2 regions of the Neobacillus sp. S1227 genome follow, and region 1 is predicted to be linked to the other one. Evidence: a T-box and tRNA genes for the amino acid it is inferred to sense, from the RefSeq annotation. Region 1 holds a T-box; the other holds one or more tRNA genes.
The links. A T-box is a leader RNA that pairs with one kind of tRNA and senses whether it is charged. The one in region 1 lies ahead of serS (serine--tRNA ligase), so its partner is inferred to be a tRNA-Ser.
Positions count from the first base shown of each region.

Region 2: it has a tRNA-Ser gene. The T-box ahead of serS (serine--tRNA ligase) is inferred to sense a tRNA for this amino acid. The anticodon was not compared.

Region 1 covers NZ_AP038276.1:16,981-24,825, forward strand. The annotation lists gene guaB (IMP dehydrogenase) at 1-459, shown strand, start outside; gene ACZ5AE_RS00075 (serine hydrolase) at 811-2,136, shown strand; gene pdxS (pyridoxal 5'-phosphate synthase lyase subunit PdxS) at 2,305-3,186, shown strand; gene pdxT (pyridoxal 5'-phosphate synthase glutaminase subunit PdxT) at 3,309-3,902, shown strand; T-box leader at 4,037-4,262, shown strand; gene serS (serine--tRNA ligase) at 4,314-5,594, shown strand; tRNA gene ACZ5AE_RS00095 (tRNA-Ser) at 5,693-5,785, shown strand; gene ACZ5AE_RS00100 (deoxynucleoside kinase) at 5,878-6,573, opposite strand; gene ACZ5AE_RS00105 (deoxynucleoside kinase) at 6,590-7,237, opposite strand; gene ACZ5AE_RS00110 (glycosyl hydrolase family 18 protein) at 7,501-7,845, opposite strand, start outside.
Region 2 covers NZ_AP038276.1:240,787-247,235, reverse strand. The annotation lists rRNA gene ACZ5AE_RS01370 (23S ribosomal RNA) at 1-447, opposite strand, end outside; rRNA gene ACZ5AE_RS01365 (16S ribosomal RNA) at 650-2,199, opposite strand; tRNA gene ACZ5AE_RS01360 (tRNA-Gly) at 2,313-2,386, opposite strand; tRNA gene ACZ5AE_RS01355 (tRNA-Pro) at 2,401-2,477, opposite strand; tRNA gene ACZ5AE_RS01350 (tRNA-Arg) at 2,500-2,573, opposite strand; tRNA gene ACZ5AE_RS01345 (tRNA-Leu) at 2,633-2,718, opposite strand; tRNA gene ACZ5AE_RS01340 (tRNA-Leu) at 2,782-2,866, opposite strand; tRNA gene ACZ5AE_RS01335 (tRNA-Gln) at 2,873-2,947, opposite strand; tRNA gene ACZ5AE_RS01330 (tRNA-Glu) at 3,011-3,082, opposite strand; tRNA gene ACZ5AE_RS01325 (tRNA-Ser) at 3,095-3,185, opposite strand; tRNA gene ACZ5AE_RS01320 (tRNA-Asn) at 3,190-3,264, opposite strand; gene ACZ5AE_RS01315 (SprT family protein) at 3,384-3,860, opposite strand; gene cmpA (cortex morphogenetic protein CmpA) at 3,955-4,065, shown strand; gene ACZ5AE_RS01305 (Tex family protein) at 4,157-6,331, opposite strand.

The sequences.
Region 1 (7,845 bases):
AAAACGATTATTGCTGACGGCGGTATTAAATACTCTGGTGATATCGTCAAAGCCTTGGCAGCAGGTGGACATGCCGTGATGTTGGGAAGCATGCTTGCCGGGGTAACAGAAAGCCCTGGGGAAACGGAAATTTTCCAAGGCCGTCGCTTTAAGGTGTATCGCGGCATGGGTTCTGTGGCAGCGATGGAAAAAGGTTCTAAAGACCGTTATTTCCAAGAGGACAATAAAAAGTTTGTCCCAGAAGGCATCGAAGGCCGCCTTCCATACAAAGGACCATTGGCAGATACCATTTATCAATTAGTCGGCGGTTTACGCGCTGGTATGGGCTACTGTGGCACGAAAAACCTAGAAGAATTACGAATGAACGCTCAATTCGTTAAAATGACCGGTGCCGGCTTACGAGAAAGCCACCCGCACGACGTTCAAATCACCAAAGAAGCACCAAACTACTCAATGTAAATAACAAATGCAAAGAGCAGATTTTATAATCTGCTCTTATTTTTTTAGTATGATGATTCGAGCGGAACGTGGCTCGACTCCCGCCGAAGACCTACCCCTGCTCCTAAATGCTGCCGCTTTCAGTCGTGCGCTGCCTATGCTGACCAATCATTCCTTGTGGAGTGGAAATCAACTGGTATGTATGAAAAAAGCCCTATCTATTTCTAGCAGTCTATCAAAATTGGCAGTAAGATGCTTCGATGCTCTCTCTATGATTTATAAAGCAGTTGTGTTAAAATAACCAAAGTGTAAAAAATCATGGAGGGCGTTAATGTGAATAAACATGTTTTTAAAAAGTATCTTGCCAGTGCAATGGCCGTAATTTTGTTCTTCAGCCTTTTTGCCGGCATGGGCCAAGATAAAGCGGAAGCCGCCGCAGCGTTAAACATCAACGCGGACGGAGCTATATTAGTAGATGCTGAATCAGGCAAAGTGTTATATGAAAAAAATGCTGATACCGTCATGGGTATTGCCAGCATGACAAAAATGATGACTGAATATCTTTTACTAGATGCCATTAAACATGGAAAAGTAAAATGGGATCAGGAATATAACGTTAGTGATCTTGTTTATAAAATTTCTCAAGACCGCGCATTGTCGAATGTTCCATTGCGCCAGGACGGCACATATAAAATCCGCGAATTGTATGAAGCCATGGTCATTTATTCTGCAAATGCAGCAACGATAGCTATTGCCGAAACAATTGCCGGGTCTGAAACCAATTTTGTGAAAATGATGAATGAAAAAGCCAAAAAGTTAGGCTTAAAGGATTATAAATTTGTAAACTCATCAGGTTTAAATAATGCTGAATATCGCGGCATGCATCCGGAAGGCACCGGTGAAACGGACGAAAACGTCATGTCTCCAAGAGCAGTGGCGAGTCTTGCCTTCCACCTAATCAATGAATATCCAGAAGTGCTAAAGACAGCCAGCATTCCGAAGAAAACATTTCGAGAAGGCACTTCTGACGCAATTAATATGATCAACTGGAACTGGATGCTTCCATCTTTGGATTATGGATATAAAGGCGTTGACGGACTTAAGACGGGTACCACTGATTTTGCCGGCTACTGTTTTACCGGTACTGCCAGCCGCGACGGCAAACGGTTTATCACTGTTGTGCAAAATGCTAAAGATTCGAGCGGAAAAGGGGACTATAAGGCCCGCTTTGACGAGACCAAGAAAATGTTTGACTATGCATTTGCCAATACAACAAAAGAAACTATTGTACCAAAGCATTATCAGGTAAAAGGCCATAAAACGATACCTGTTATTAAGGGGAAGAATGACCAGGTAAAAGTTTATACAAAGTCAGCCATTAATATGGTTATTGAAAATGGCGAAAAGGAAAACTATAAACCGGTACTGGTATTAGATAAAAATAAAATTAACAAAAAAGGTGAACTAACAGCACCAATCAAAAAAGGTGATAAGGTCGGCTATTTAACTATTGAGCCTAAAAACGGCGATAAGGTCAACTTTTTAACCGAGGAAGCTAAAGGCAAAGTTCAAGCCGATGTCATTGCAGCCCAAGATGTTGAAAAGGCAAATTGGTTCGTCCTTATGATGCGGGGCATCGGAGGATTTTTCGGTGATGTCTGGGGAGGCATTTCCTCCACTGTTAAGGGCTGGTTCTAATTAGCTCTATCGGATGAATAAGTAAAATGTTGGAAAGGATTCTTGTCTTGACAGGAATCCTTTTTTGTTGCTTTAATGATTTTATGGAATAGATAATTCAAACTTAATTAGTAGGAATTTTCTAAATAATCAACGTTCTCAACGTGGAAAAACAAGGGGGATTTACAAATGAAAACAGGTACGGAACGGGTAAAACGCGGGATGGCAGAAATGCAAAAAGGCGGCGTCATCATGGACGTTGTTAACGCAGAACAGGCAAAAATTGCGGAGGAAGCGGGAGCAGTAGCGGTAATGGCGCTAGAGCGTGTACCTTCTGATATTCGTGCTGCTGGCGGTGTTGCTAGAATGGCAGATCCTCGAATTGTCGAAGAGGTCCTTAACGCTGTTTCAATCCCTGTTATGGCTAAGGCTCGCATCGGCCACATTGTAGAAGCACGTGTACTTGAAGCACTTGGTGTAGACTATATCGATGAAAGTGAAGTATTAACACCTGCAGATGAAGAGTTTCACTTATTGAAGAGTGACTTTACTGTACCATTTGTATGCGGATGCCGTGACTTGGGCGAGGCTGCCCGCCGTATTGGCGAAGGAGCATCTATGCTTCGTACAAAAGGCGAACCGGGAACTGGAAACATTGTAGAAGCTGTCCGCCATATCCGCAAGGTTAACGCACAGGTTCGTAAGGTTGTAAGCATGAACGAAGATGAGCTTATGACAGAAGCAAAGCTGTTAGGTGCACCATTTGAATTATTGCTTGAAATTAAGCGCAATGGCCGCCTTCCTGTTGTTAACTTTGCTGCCGGTGGCGTGGCAACACCTGCTGATGCGGCGTTAATGATGCAATTAGGCGCAGACGGCGTCTTCGTTGGCTCTGGTATCTTTAAATCAGAAAACCCTGCGAAGTTTGCAAGAGCGATTGTTGAAGCAACAACTCATTACCAAGACTATAAATTAATTGCAGAACTTTCAAAGGATCTTGGAACTCCAATGAAAGGTATCGAAATTTCTTCATTAGCCCCTGAAGCTCGCATGCAGGAGCGTGGCTGGTAAGATCGAAAAGCGGAAGCGCCTTGACCAGAGTCGGCAGGCACAAGACGAGCCTTCTTGACGGATTGGCTTGTGACCCTTAGGCGCTTTGACTAGACATTAATCTAGGTAAAAGGGGTAATACTATGATTAAAGTAGGCGTTCTCGCATTACAAGGAGCAGTTCGCGAGCATATTCAATCATTAGAAGCTTGCGGCGTCGAAGCCGTTGCCATTAAACATAAAGAGGAATTAAATGACGTTGATGGCCTTATTCTCCCTGGCGGAGAAAGCACGACCATGCGCCGCCTGATCGATAAATATGATTTTATGGATTCCTTAAAGGAATTTGCCCGGACTGATAAACCGATGTTCGGTACATGTGCAGGCCTTATTCTTTTGGCAAAAAACATCGTCGGATACAGTGAGCCTCATCTTGGTGTGATGGACGTTACGGTTGAACGCAACTCCTTCGGACGCCAAGTGGATAGCTTCGAGGCCGACCTCGCGGTGAAAGATGTCGCGGGTGATTTCCCTGCAGTCTTTATCCGGGCTCCTCATATCGTAGAGGCAGGCGAAAATGTCGAGATTCTTTCGAAGCATAATGACCGCATTGTGTTAGCACGTGAAGGGCAATTTTTAGGGTGTTCGTTCCACCCTGAATTAACAGATGACCATCGCTTGACAGCTTATTTTGTTGAGATGGTAAAAGAGGCAAAAAAACAAAAGCAGACCGTATAGGGAACCATCGGGCTTTTACGGGCAGTTCCCCTAACAAAATTTTAAAAAAATGATTTACTTACCGTTAAAGCTGGATAAATTGGTTGCGTTTGGTAAATAAATATAGTAGTCTATGTATTACAAATCACAAATTAGCTAAAGCAATGAGAGGAACCAGTAGCAAGAGGTTTATTCTAAAGAGAGCCGGTGGCTGGTGTGAACCGGTGAATAAGACTTGTGAATCCCTCCTCGAGCAGAGTGCGGAACACCTCATCCACATGAGGCTAGTAAGGACTCTCGGTGAAAAACCGTTACATTTTTAAGGTGGACAGATTCGTCTGTCAACCAGGGTGGTATCGCGGGTTAACTCTCGTCCCTGTTTTAGGGGCGGGAGTTTTTTGTTTTCAAAAAAGTATTAAGGAGTGTTTATGCATGTTGGATTTAAAGTATCTAAGAGCCAATTTTGCCGAAGTAAAAGAAAAGCTGCAGCACCGCGGTGAGGATTTAACTGACCTTGGCCGGTTTGAGGATTTAGACGTTAAACGGCGCGAATTAATTGTCGAAGCGGAAAAGCTGAAATCCAAGCGGAATGAAGTTTCTCAGCTGGTTGCTGTATTAAAACGTGAGAAGCAGGATGCTGATCACCTTATCAAGGAAATGCGTGAGGTTGGCGACCGCATTAAGAAACTCGATGATGAACTAAGAGGCGTTGAAGAGACATTAGAGCTATTATTGCTTAGCATCCCAAATATTCCCCATGAAACTGTGCCTACTGGGGAGACGGAAGATGATAACGTAGAAATCCGCAAATGGGGCCAAGTCCGCGAGTTCGGCTTTGAGGCGAAACCACATTGGGATGTCGCAGACCATTTAGGCATTCTTGATTTTGAACGAGCAGGTAAGGTGACAGGCAGCCGCTTTGTTTTTTATAAAGGTCTTGGTGCCCGCCTTGAGCGTGCGTTAATAAGCTTCATGCTTGACCTCCATGTCGATGAGCATGGTTATACAGAGATTCTCCCTCCATATATGGTAAATCGCACTAGCATGACCGGGACCGGCCAGTTGCCTAAGTTTGAGGAGGATGCCTTCTTAATTGAAAGCGAGGACTACTTCCTAATACCGACCGCAGAGGTGCCGGTCACTAATTATTATCGCGATGAAATTTTAAACGGTGAAGAGCTGCCAATCCGCTTTGCAGCCTACAGCGCTTGCTTCCGTTCCGAAGCAGGATCGGCAGGCCGTGACACAAGAGGCTTGATTCGCCAGCATCAATTCAATAAGGTTGAACTTGTGAAGTTTGTAAAGCCAGAGGATTCATATGAAGAGCTGGAAAAACTGACTGCTGATGCAGAAAAGGTGCTTCAATTACTTGAATTGCCATACCGTGTGTTAAGCATGTGTACAGGCGACCTGGGCTTTACCGCAGCAAAAAAATACGATATTGAAGTGTGGATCCCAAGCTATGGAACTTACCGTGAAATTTCTTCTTGCAGTAATTTTGAGGCGTTCCAAGCAAGACGGGCAAATATCCGCTTCCGCCGTGATCCGAAGGCGAAACCGGAGCATGTGCATACGCTCAATGGCTCAGGCCTCGCGATTGGCCGCACGGTTGCCGCTATTCTGGAAAACTACCAGCAGGAAGACGGCAGTGTTGTAATTCCAGACGTACTGCGTCCATATATGGGCGGACGTGACGTCATAAAGCCGCAATAAACAATGTATAACCAAGTTGAATAGCGCCTTTTTGTTGGTGGCATTTTAATAATGTTGACACAGGATTAAATATATGATAAATTAACTTCTGTTGTCACGGAGGAATACCCAAGTCCGGCTGAAGGGATCGGTCTTGAAAACCGACAGGCGGGTTAAACCGCGCGGGGGTTCGAATCCCTCTTCCTCCGCCATCACAAGAAAAAACGCGCATAAAAACTGGAGATGAAAATTCGTTACAATTCCTTGTAACGGATTTTTTTTTGAGAAAAAAGCACATACTGGATTATCCAATATGTGCTTTTGTTATATATAAAATTTCCTTTAGTTTGTCTTCTACTTCTCGGCATACCCGTTTGGCGTCTTCCTCACTATTCACCACATCGGTTGTGTCCATATCAATGACCAATACCTCACTAGCATTATAGCGCTCCATGACCCATTCATCATAGCCCTTCCAAACCTCGAAATAATATTCCTTCAGTTCCGGGTTAATTTCAAAGCTGCGTCCGCGGGCCATTATACGATCAATCACCGTATCGAACGATCCTTTTAAATAAACCATTAAATCAGGAGCCTTTTTTGGAAGTTCTTTTAATTCTTCCATCATATTATCAACAAGTTCTTCATATATTTTAAATTCGAGTCCTGAAATTCGGCCTAAATTTTTATTTACATAGGCAAAATACCAATCTTCATAAATTGAACGGTCCTGAATAGTATAAATAGGGTTTTTCCAATTGATGCAATCCTTGACTGTTTTAAATCGTTTATTTAAGAAAAATAATTGCAATAGGAAGGGAATTCTTCTTGCTTCTAACTCTTCCTGTGTTAATTCATAGTAAAGCGGGAGAATCGGATTGTCATCCACCGCTTCATAAAAAACCTTGCTGTCAATGCCATTATTCTGAAAGTGTGCTTTTAAAGTGTCCGCCACACTCGTTTTGCCAAGACCGATCATGCCTCCAATAACAATGCTCACGAACATCCCCCTGTTTCTATATAGTGTTAGTCCAGCTGTTTGCTCTCAGTGATACCCCAAGCTTTTCAATGATATAGTCTAGATCCTGCTTGTTTTTTACAAAGTCCAGTTCATCACCATTGAAACGGAGAACCGGTATTTCCGAATGCTCCTTTTCAAAAGTAGCCATTGTGTTTTCATAATCAATCGAAAGCTGTTCTAAATAAAGCGGGCTGATGTTTTTCTCTACCTCGCGCCCGCGGATTTTTATTCGCTTTAATAAGGTATCGAGACTTGCGTGCAAATATATGATGACATTCGGCTTTGGCATATCCTCTGTCAAAATTTGATATATTTTATAATATTTTTTGTATTCGTCCGGATTCAATGTCCGTTTGGCAAAAATTAAATTTTTGAAAATATGATAATCTGCCACAACAGATTGATTTTTGCTCAAATAATGGGTATTGATATCCCCTAATTGCTTAAAGCGATTGCAGAGAAAAAACATTTCTGTCTGGAAACTCCATTCTTCGATGTTTTCATAAAATTTTCCGAGGAACGGATTTTCATCCACAATCTCCTTTAATAAAGCAAATTCAAATTGCTCCGAAATGGCTCTTGCGAGAGATGTCTTTCCTACACCAATCGGTCCCTCGACGGTAATAAAGGGTGTATCCCCCATTTGTTGCTCCTCCTTCTCCAACTGCCTGTGCATTCTATCTTTTCCAGGTTTTCCTGGGTAATATATGCTAAAAAATAACCCGCAAAATCGTCAAAAAGTGACAATCATTTTGTCACTATTCGATCAATTATCCTTTTCTTCGACACAAAGTCCATTTTAACATAACCAGTACAGGAAGGGATATGGAATTTTTGAGGAAGTCTGTTTCCTTTTGGCAGGTAGAAAAATAACTGCCGAAAGAACGGCAGTTAGCATCATAATATTTAGGTACCACGTTTTGTAACAGTGAAGTTATCGACAATTAACAGCCAATTTTGAGGGAAAGCAAGGCCTAGTTTCCAGTAACTCATGCCTCTTAGATTCATCTCTTTAATTAAATCAAATTTGGCTTGAATGGAGCGGGCATCTTCAAACCATACTTCATGCTGTTTTCCGGCAGCATCCGTATACTTGAAATGTGGTGCTTGTGCTTTTGTATCGTATTCAATTGGGACATTATGTTGTGCTGCCAACTGAATGGCCTGTTGCGGACTAACCGCTTTTGCTATCGTCCCTGGAACAAATGGAAGGGTCCAATCATATCCATAAAGATTTTGCCCCATAAGAAT
Region 2 (6,449 bases), 220 kb from region 1:
TCCGACCGGATTTCACGTGTCCGGCCGTACTCAGGATCCACTCAGGAGGGAACGAAGTTTCGACTACAGGGCTTTTACCTTCTATGGCCGGCCTTTCCAGACCGCTTCATCTACCCCGTTCCTTTGTAACTCCATGTTGAGTGTCCTACAACCCCGAAAGGCAAGCCTTTCGGTTTGGGCTGTTCCCGTTTCGCTCGCCGCTACTCAGGGAATCGCGTTTGCTTTCTCTTCCTCCGGGTACTTAGATGTTTCAGTTCCCCGGGTCTGCCATCAATACCCTATGTATTCAGGTAAAGATACTGCTCCATTACGAACAGTGGGTTTCCCCATTCGGAAATCTTCGGATCGGCGCTTACTTACAGCTCCCCGAAGCATATCGGTGTTAGTCCCGTCCTTCGTCGGCTCCTAGTGCCAAGGCATTCACCGTGCGCCCTTTCTAACTTAACCTAAAAGGTTTTTACTCTTAAAAATAAGAGAGAAAAACTAAAATGGCGATTACTCGGTTCTTACTTGGTTACTTCTTCTTTTACGATTATCTAGTTTTCAAAGAACGAAAGTTTTGAGAGATAATTCCCTCAAAACTAAACAAACAAGAAACAATCAAACAAACGTGTATTGTCTGGCTCATAGGTCCAGCTTATATCCTTAGAAAGGAGGTGATCCAGCCGCACCTTCCGATACGGCTACCTTGTTACGACTTCACCCCAATCATCTGTCCCACCTTAGGCGGCTGGCTCCTTACGGTTACCCCACCGACTTCGGGTGTTACAAACTCTCGTGGTGTGACGGGCGGTGTGTACAAGGCCCGGGAACGTATTCACCGCGGCATGCTGATCCGCGATTACTAGCGATTCCGGCTTCATGCAGGCGAGTTGCAGCCTGCAATCCGAACTGAGAATGGTTTTATGGGATTGGCTCCACCTCGCGGCTTCGCTGCCCTTTGTACCATCCATTGTAGCACGTGTGTAGCCCAGGTCATAAGGGGCATGATGATTTGACGTCATCCCCACCTTCCTCCGGTTTGTCACCGGCAGTCACCTTAGAGTGCCCAACTGAATGCTGGCAACTAAGATCAAGGGTTGCGCTCGTTGCGGGACTTAACCCAACATCTCACGACACGAGCTGACGACAACCATGCACCACCTGTCACTCTGTCCCCCGAAGGGGAAATTCCTATCTCTAGGAGTGTCAGAGGATGTCAAGACCTGGTAAGGTTCTTCGCGTTGCTTCGAATTAAACCACATGCTCCACCGCTTGTGCGGGCCCCCGTCAATTCCTTTGAGTTTCAGCCTTGCGGCCGTACTCCCCAGGCGGAGTGCTTAATGCGTTAGCTGCAGCACTAAAGGGCGGAAACCCTCTAACACTTAGCACTCATCGTTTACGGCGTGGACTACCAGGGTATCTAATCCTGTTTGCTCCCCACGCTTTCGCGCCTCAGCGTCAGTTACAGACCAGAAAGCCGCCTTCGCCACTGGTGTTCCTCCACATCTCTACGCATTTCACCGCTACACGTGGAATTCCGCTTTCCTCTTCTGCACTCAAGTCCCCCAGTTTCCAATGACCCTCCACGGTTGAGCCGTGGGCTTTCACATCAGACTTAAAGGACCGCCTGCGCGCGCTTTACGCCCAATAATTCCGGACAACGCTTGCCACCTACGTATTACCGCGGCTGCTGGCACGTAGTTAGCCGTGGCTTTCTGGTCAGGTACCGTCAAGGTACCGGCAGTTACTCCGATACTTGTTCTTCCCTGACAACAGAGCTTTACGACCCGAAGGCCTTCATCGCTCACGCGGCGTTGCTCCATCAGACTTTCGTCCATTGTGGAAGATTCCCTACTGCTGCCTCCCGTAGGAGTCTGGGCCGTGTCTCAGTCCCAGTGTGGCCGATCACCCTCTCAGGTCGGCTACGCATCGTCGCCTTGGTGAGCCGTTACCTCACCAACTAGCTAATGCGCCGCGGGCCCATCTGTAAGTGTCAGCCGAAACCGACTTTCAACCTTCCCTCATGCGAGGGAAGAAATTATCCGGTATTAGCTCCGGTTTCCCGAAGTTATCCCAGTCTTACAGGCAGGTTGCCCACGTGTTACTCACCCGTCCGCCGCTAATCAACAGGAGCAAGCTCCTATTGATTCGCTCGACTTGCATGTATTAGGCACGCCGCCAGCGTTCGTCCTGAGCCAGGATCAAACTCTCCAATAAAGTTGAGTTGATTAGCTCAAAAATGTTACGTTGGCTTTGTTTCATTCGAAACCAATATTATTGTTTGTTGACGTTTTTGTTTGTTTAGTTTTCAAAGAACTATCATTCTAAAGTGGAGCGGGTGATGGGAATCGAACCCACAACAACAGCTTGGAAGGCTGTGGTTTTACCACTAAACTACACCCGCATATAAAATTATGATGGTCGGGAAAACAGGATTCGAACCTGCGACCCCTTGGTCCCAAACCAAGTGCTCTACCAAGCTGAGCTATTTCCCGATATTGGAGTTGAACTTTATAACGCGCCCGACAGGAGTCGAACCCATAACCTTCTGATCCGTAGTCAGACGCTCTATCCAATTGAGCTACGGGCGCTCTTTTAAATCAACTTTTATATCTTAACACATTCGATTTATGATGTCAACATGTTTTTTTGGTGCGGCCGAGAGGACTTGAACCTCCACGGTGTTGCCACCACTAGGCCCTCAACCTAGCGCGTCTGCCATTCCGCCACGACCGCATTTTAAATTAGTGACAAAGAAAATCATAACATGTTTCCTGAAGTTTTTCAACAGGAAATTATTGGTGCGGGTGAAGGGAGTCGAACCCCCACGCCTTGCGGCGCCAGATCCTAAGTCTGGTGCGTCTGCCAATTCCGCCACACCCGCATAAAATGGCTGGGCTAGCAGGATTCGAACCTACGAATGACGGAGTCAAAGTCCGTTGCCTTACCGCTTGGCTATAGCCCAATATATATTATTTTTTAAAAGAGAAAGAAACAGGAAATGACTTTATTCATTCCCCATTCCTGATGACCCCTACGGGATTCGAACCCGTGTTACCGCCGTGAAAGGGCGGTGTCTTAACCGCTTGACCAAGGGGCCGATATTTTCACCTGGCGGAGAAGGAGGGATTTGAACCCTCGCGCCGCTTACGCGACCTACACCCTTAGCAGGGGCGCCTCTTCAGCCACTTGAGTACTTCCCCAATATGGCTCCGCAGGCAGGATTCGAACCTGCGACCGATCGGTTAACAGCCGATAGCTCTACCACTGAGCTACTGCGGAATAATAACAAATATGACGTTGTTTAATAAGGTGTTGCCCTATCGACTCTTTAAATTATAATGACGTCTCTATCTAAAGTCAATACGAACTTTCATAGAAATAAATGGTTTTTCAAACTTTCATTCCAACAGATATTCTCTAACCTTTTCTAATTTCCCTTTGCACTTTCCACAAACATAGCGACTTGTATCTATGCTTCTTCTACGCTGATATGGAAGACTGCACTTTGTACATTTATATAAAAGGATTTTTTTAGCTTTACGTTTTCTTTTTGGGGCATCCGGAAGCTGATTGCAAAACCTTGGTGCTCCCACCTTTTTTAAGAGTGTTTTAAAATCTAAATCACGATGCTTGTATCCCTTACCTTCAAGATGAAGATGATAGTGAACGAGCTCATGTTTAATGATCCCAATTAATTCTTGTTCGCCAAGCTGCTCCAAATACTTTTTATTAATTTCGATATTATGTGTCCCCAAAAGGTATCTGCCGCCAGTTGATCTGAGCCGAGAATTAAAGGTTGCCTTATGTTTGAATGGCTTCCCAAAGTACTCCAATGAGATTTTTTCCACCATCAATTGAAGCTCTAAATCCTTCATTTAAGGTTCCCTCACTTTCTTTGCGAACGTGACAACCTATTATAGCATATATTGTATATACCCTTGTGGAGAAACTTTTCGGGAGGTTTGATTTATGCCTACTTGGTTTCAAAACCAAATGAAAAGAGCATTTTATGAAAAAAATCGATATCAAATCAAGCTGTTAAATCAATGCTGGTTTTTTTACAGAAAAAAACACTGCTAAGCAGTGTTTTCGCTTTTTGCTTTTTAACACATATATTTCAACTATGCCTTTTTCTTCGTCATAACGGACTCGCGCAATCAGCGAGTTTTTATTATTTTGCTGGAGGAAGCATCGTTAAGGCTACCCGGCCTTTTTTCATATCAACCGAATCTACCCAGACGGTTACTACATCCCCTACCGAAACAATATCGAGCGGATGTTTGACGAATCGATTGCTTAGTTTTGAAATATGAACAAGCCCGTCCTGTTTAACCCCAATATCTACAAAAGCTCCGAAATCAACAACATTTCTAACAGTACCTTGGAGCTCCATTCCGGATTTTAGGTCTTCTAGTTTTAGAACATCTTTTTTCAAAAGCGGACGCGGCAAGTCGTCACGCGGATCACGTTCCGGTCTTACAAGTGCGTCAACAATATCCTTCAATGTTAACTCACCAATGGACAACTCTTCAGAAACTGACTTCAAATCAAGGCCGTTCAAGGCAGATTTCAACTCTTCAGACCCTAGGTGAGCCGTTGTAAAGCCAAGGTTTTTAAGTAGTTTTTCTACCTCTTTGTAATTTTCCGGGTGAATTCCGGTCCGGTCCAGTGGCTGTTTTCCATCTAATACCCTCAGGAAGCCCACCGCTTGTTCATAGGTCTTTGCACCAAGGCGAGGAACCTTTTTTAATTGCGAGCGGCTGGTGAATTTCCCTTCCTCATCGCGCATTTTCACAATATTATTGGCAGCTGTTTTATTAAGGCCAGCGACATACTGAAGTAAGGAAGATGAAGCAGTATTCACATTCACGCCGACCTGGTTAACTGCCGTTTCCACGACGAAATGGAGTGATTCGGACAAAAGTTTCTGCGATACATCATGCTGGTATTGGCCGACACCTACTGATTTCGGATCTATTTTAACCAATTCCGCAAGCGGGTCCTGCAGACGGCGGGCAATTGACACGGCACTCCGTTCTTCTACCTGGAAGTCCGGAAATTCCTCTCTTGCAAGATCGGAAGCAGAATACACACTTGCCCCGGCTTCATTCACAATTAGATAAAAGATTTCTCCCTCAACTTCTTTTAAAATATCAGCTACGAATTGCTCTGTCTCTCTAGAAGCCGTCCCGTTTCCGATTGCAACCATCTCAACCTTATAGTCCAGCAATATTTTAATAAACTTGTCTTTTGCTTCCTCAAGTTTCGCCTTCGGCGGGTGCGGGTAAATGACATCAATCTTTAAGACCTTCCCGGTTTCATCCACAACCGCCAGCTTACAGCCTGTCCGATAGGCAGGGTCTACACCTAAAACGATTTTTCCCTTTAAAGGCGGCTGGAGGAGAAGGTTTCTCAAATTCTCTGAGAATATATGAATAGCTTGGGTCTCCCCCTTTTCTGTCAACTCACTGCGGATTTCTCGCTCAATTGATGGCTGGATTAATCTTTTATAGCCGTCTTCGATTGCTTCCAATACAAATGAAGCTGCCGGTGAGTGCTCCTTTTTAACCCATTTTCTGGACAAATACGAGATGATAATATCTGGGTTAATTTTGATATACACTCTTAGAATGTCTTCTTTTTCACCGCGGTTTAAGGCAAGGATACGGTGAGGAACAATTTTATTTACAGGCTCTTCATATTCGTAGTACATTTCGTATACGTTTTTCTCGTCCTTTTCCGCTTCCTTTACAACAGAGACAACCGCACCGGATTTAAAGGTTTCCCGGCGGATCCATTTTCGGCCCTCCGCATCGTCAGACACCATTTCCGCAACAATATCCTTTGCGCCGGCTAGCGCCTCTTCAATTGTAAGAACTTCTTTTTCTTCTGATAAAAATTCCTTCGCCTTTTCTTCAACACTTTCTTTTGGGAATGTCAGCAGCCATTCCGCAAGCGGCTCTAAGCCTTTTTCTTTAGCTATTGTAGCCTTGGTTCGTCTCTTTTGTTTATAGGGACGGTATAGGTCTTCCACCTCTTGGAGCTTTTCAGCCTTTACGATGCTTTTTTGGAGTTCCTCGGTCAGCTTTCCTTGTTCCGCAATGATCCGGAGAACTTCTTCTTTTCTTTGCTCGAGGTTTTGTATGTATTGCCAGCGATCTAAAATATTTCGAATTTGCACCTCATCTAGGGCACCGGTCATTTCTTTACGATAGCGAGCGATGAATGGGACTGTATTTCCTTCATTCAGCAAGGAAATGACATTTTTCACTTGTTTATGGCTGATTGCCAATTCAGCTGAAATTTTTCCTAACAGCTGATCGTCTTTTATTACTGTTTCGGTCACTTAACTATTCCTCCATTCATTTTATATCCATTGTAGCAAATTAAAAGTGCCGTTTCATTATTAAGAGGCAGGGAGGAGCTCTCGTTACTGTCGGATATTATTGGCGGATAAGACCCAC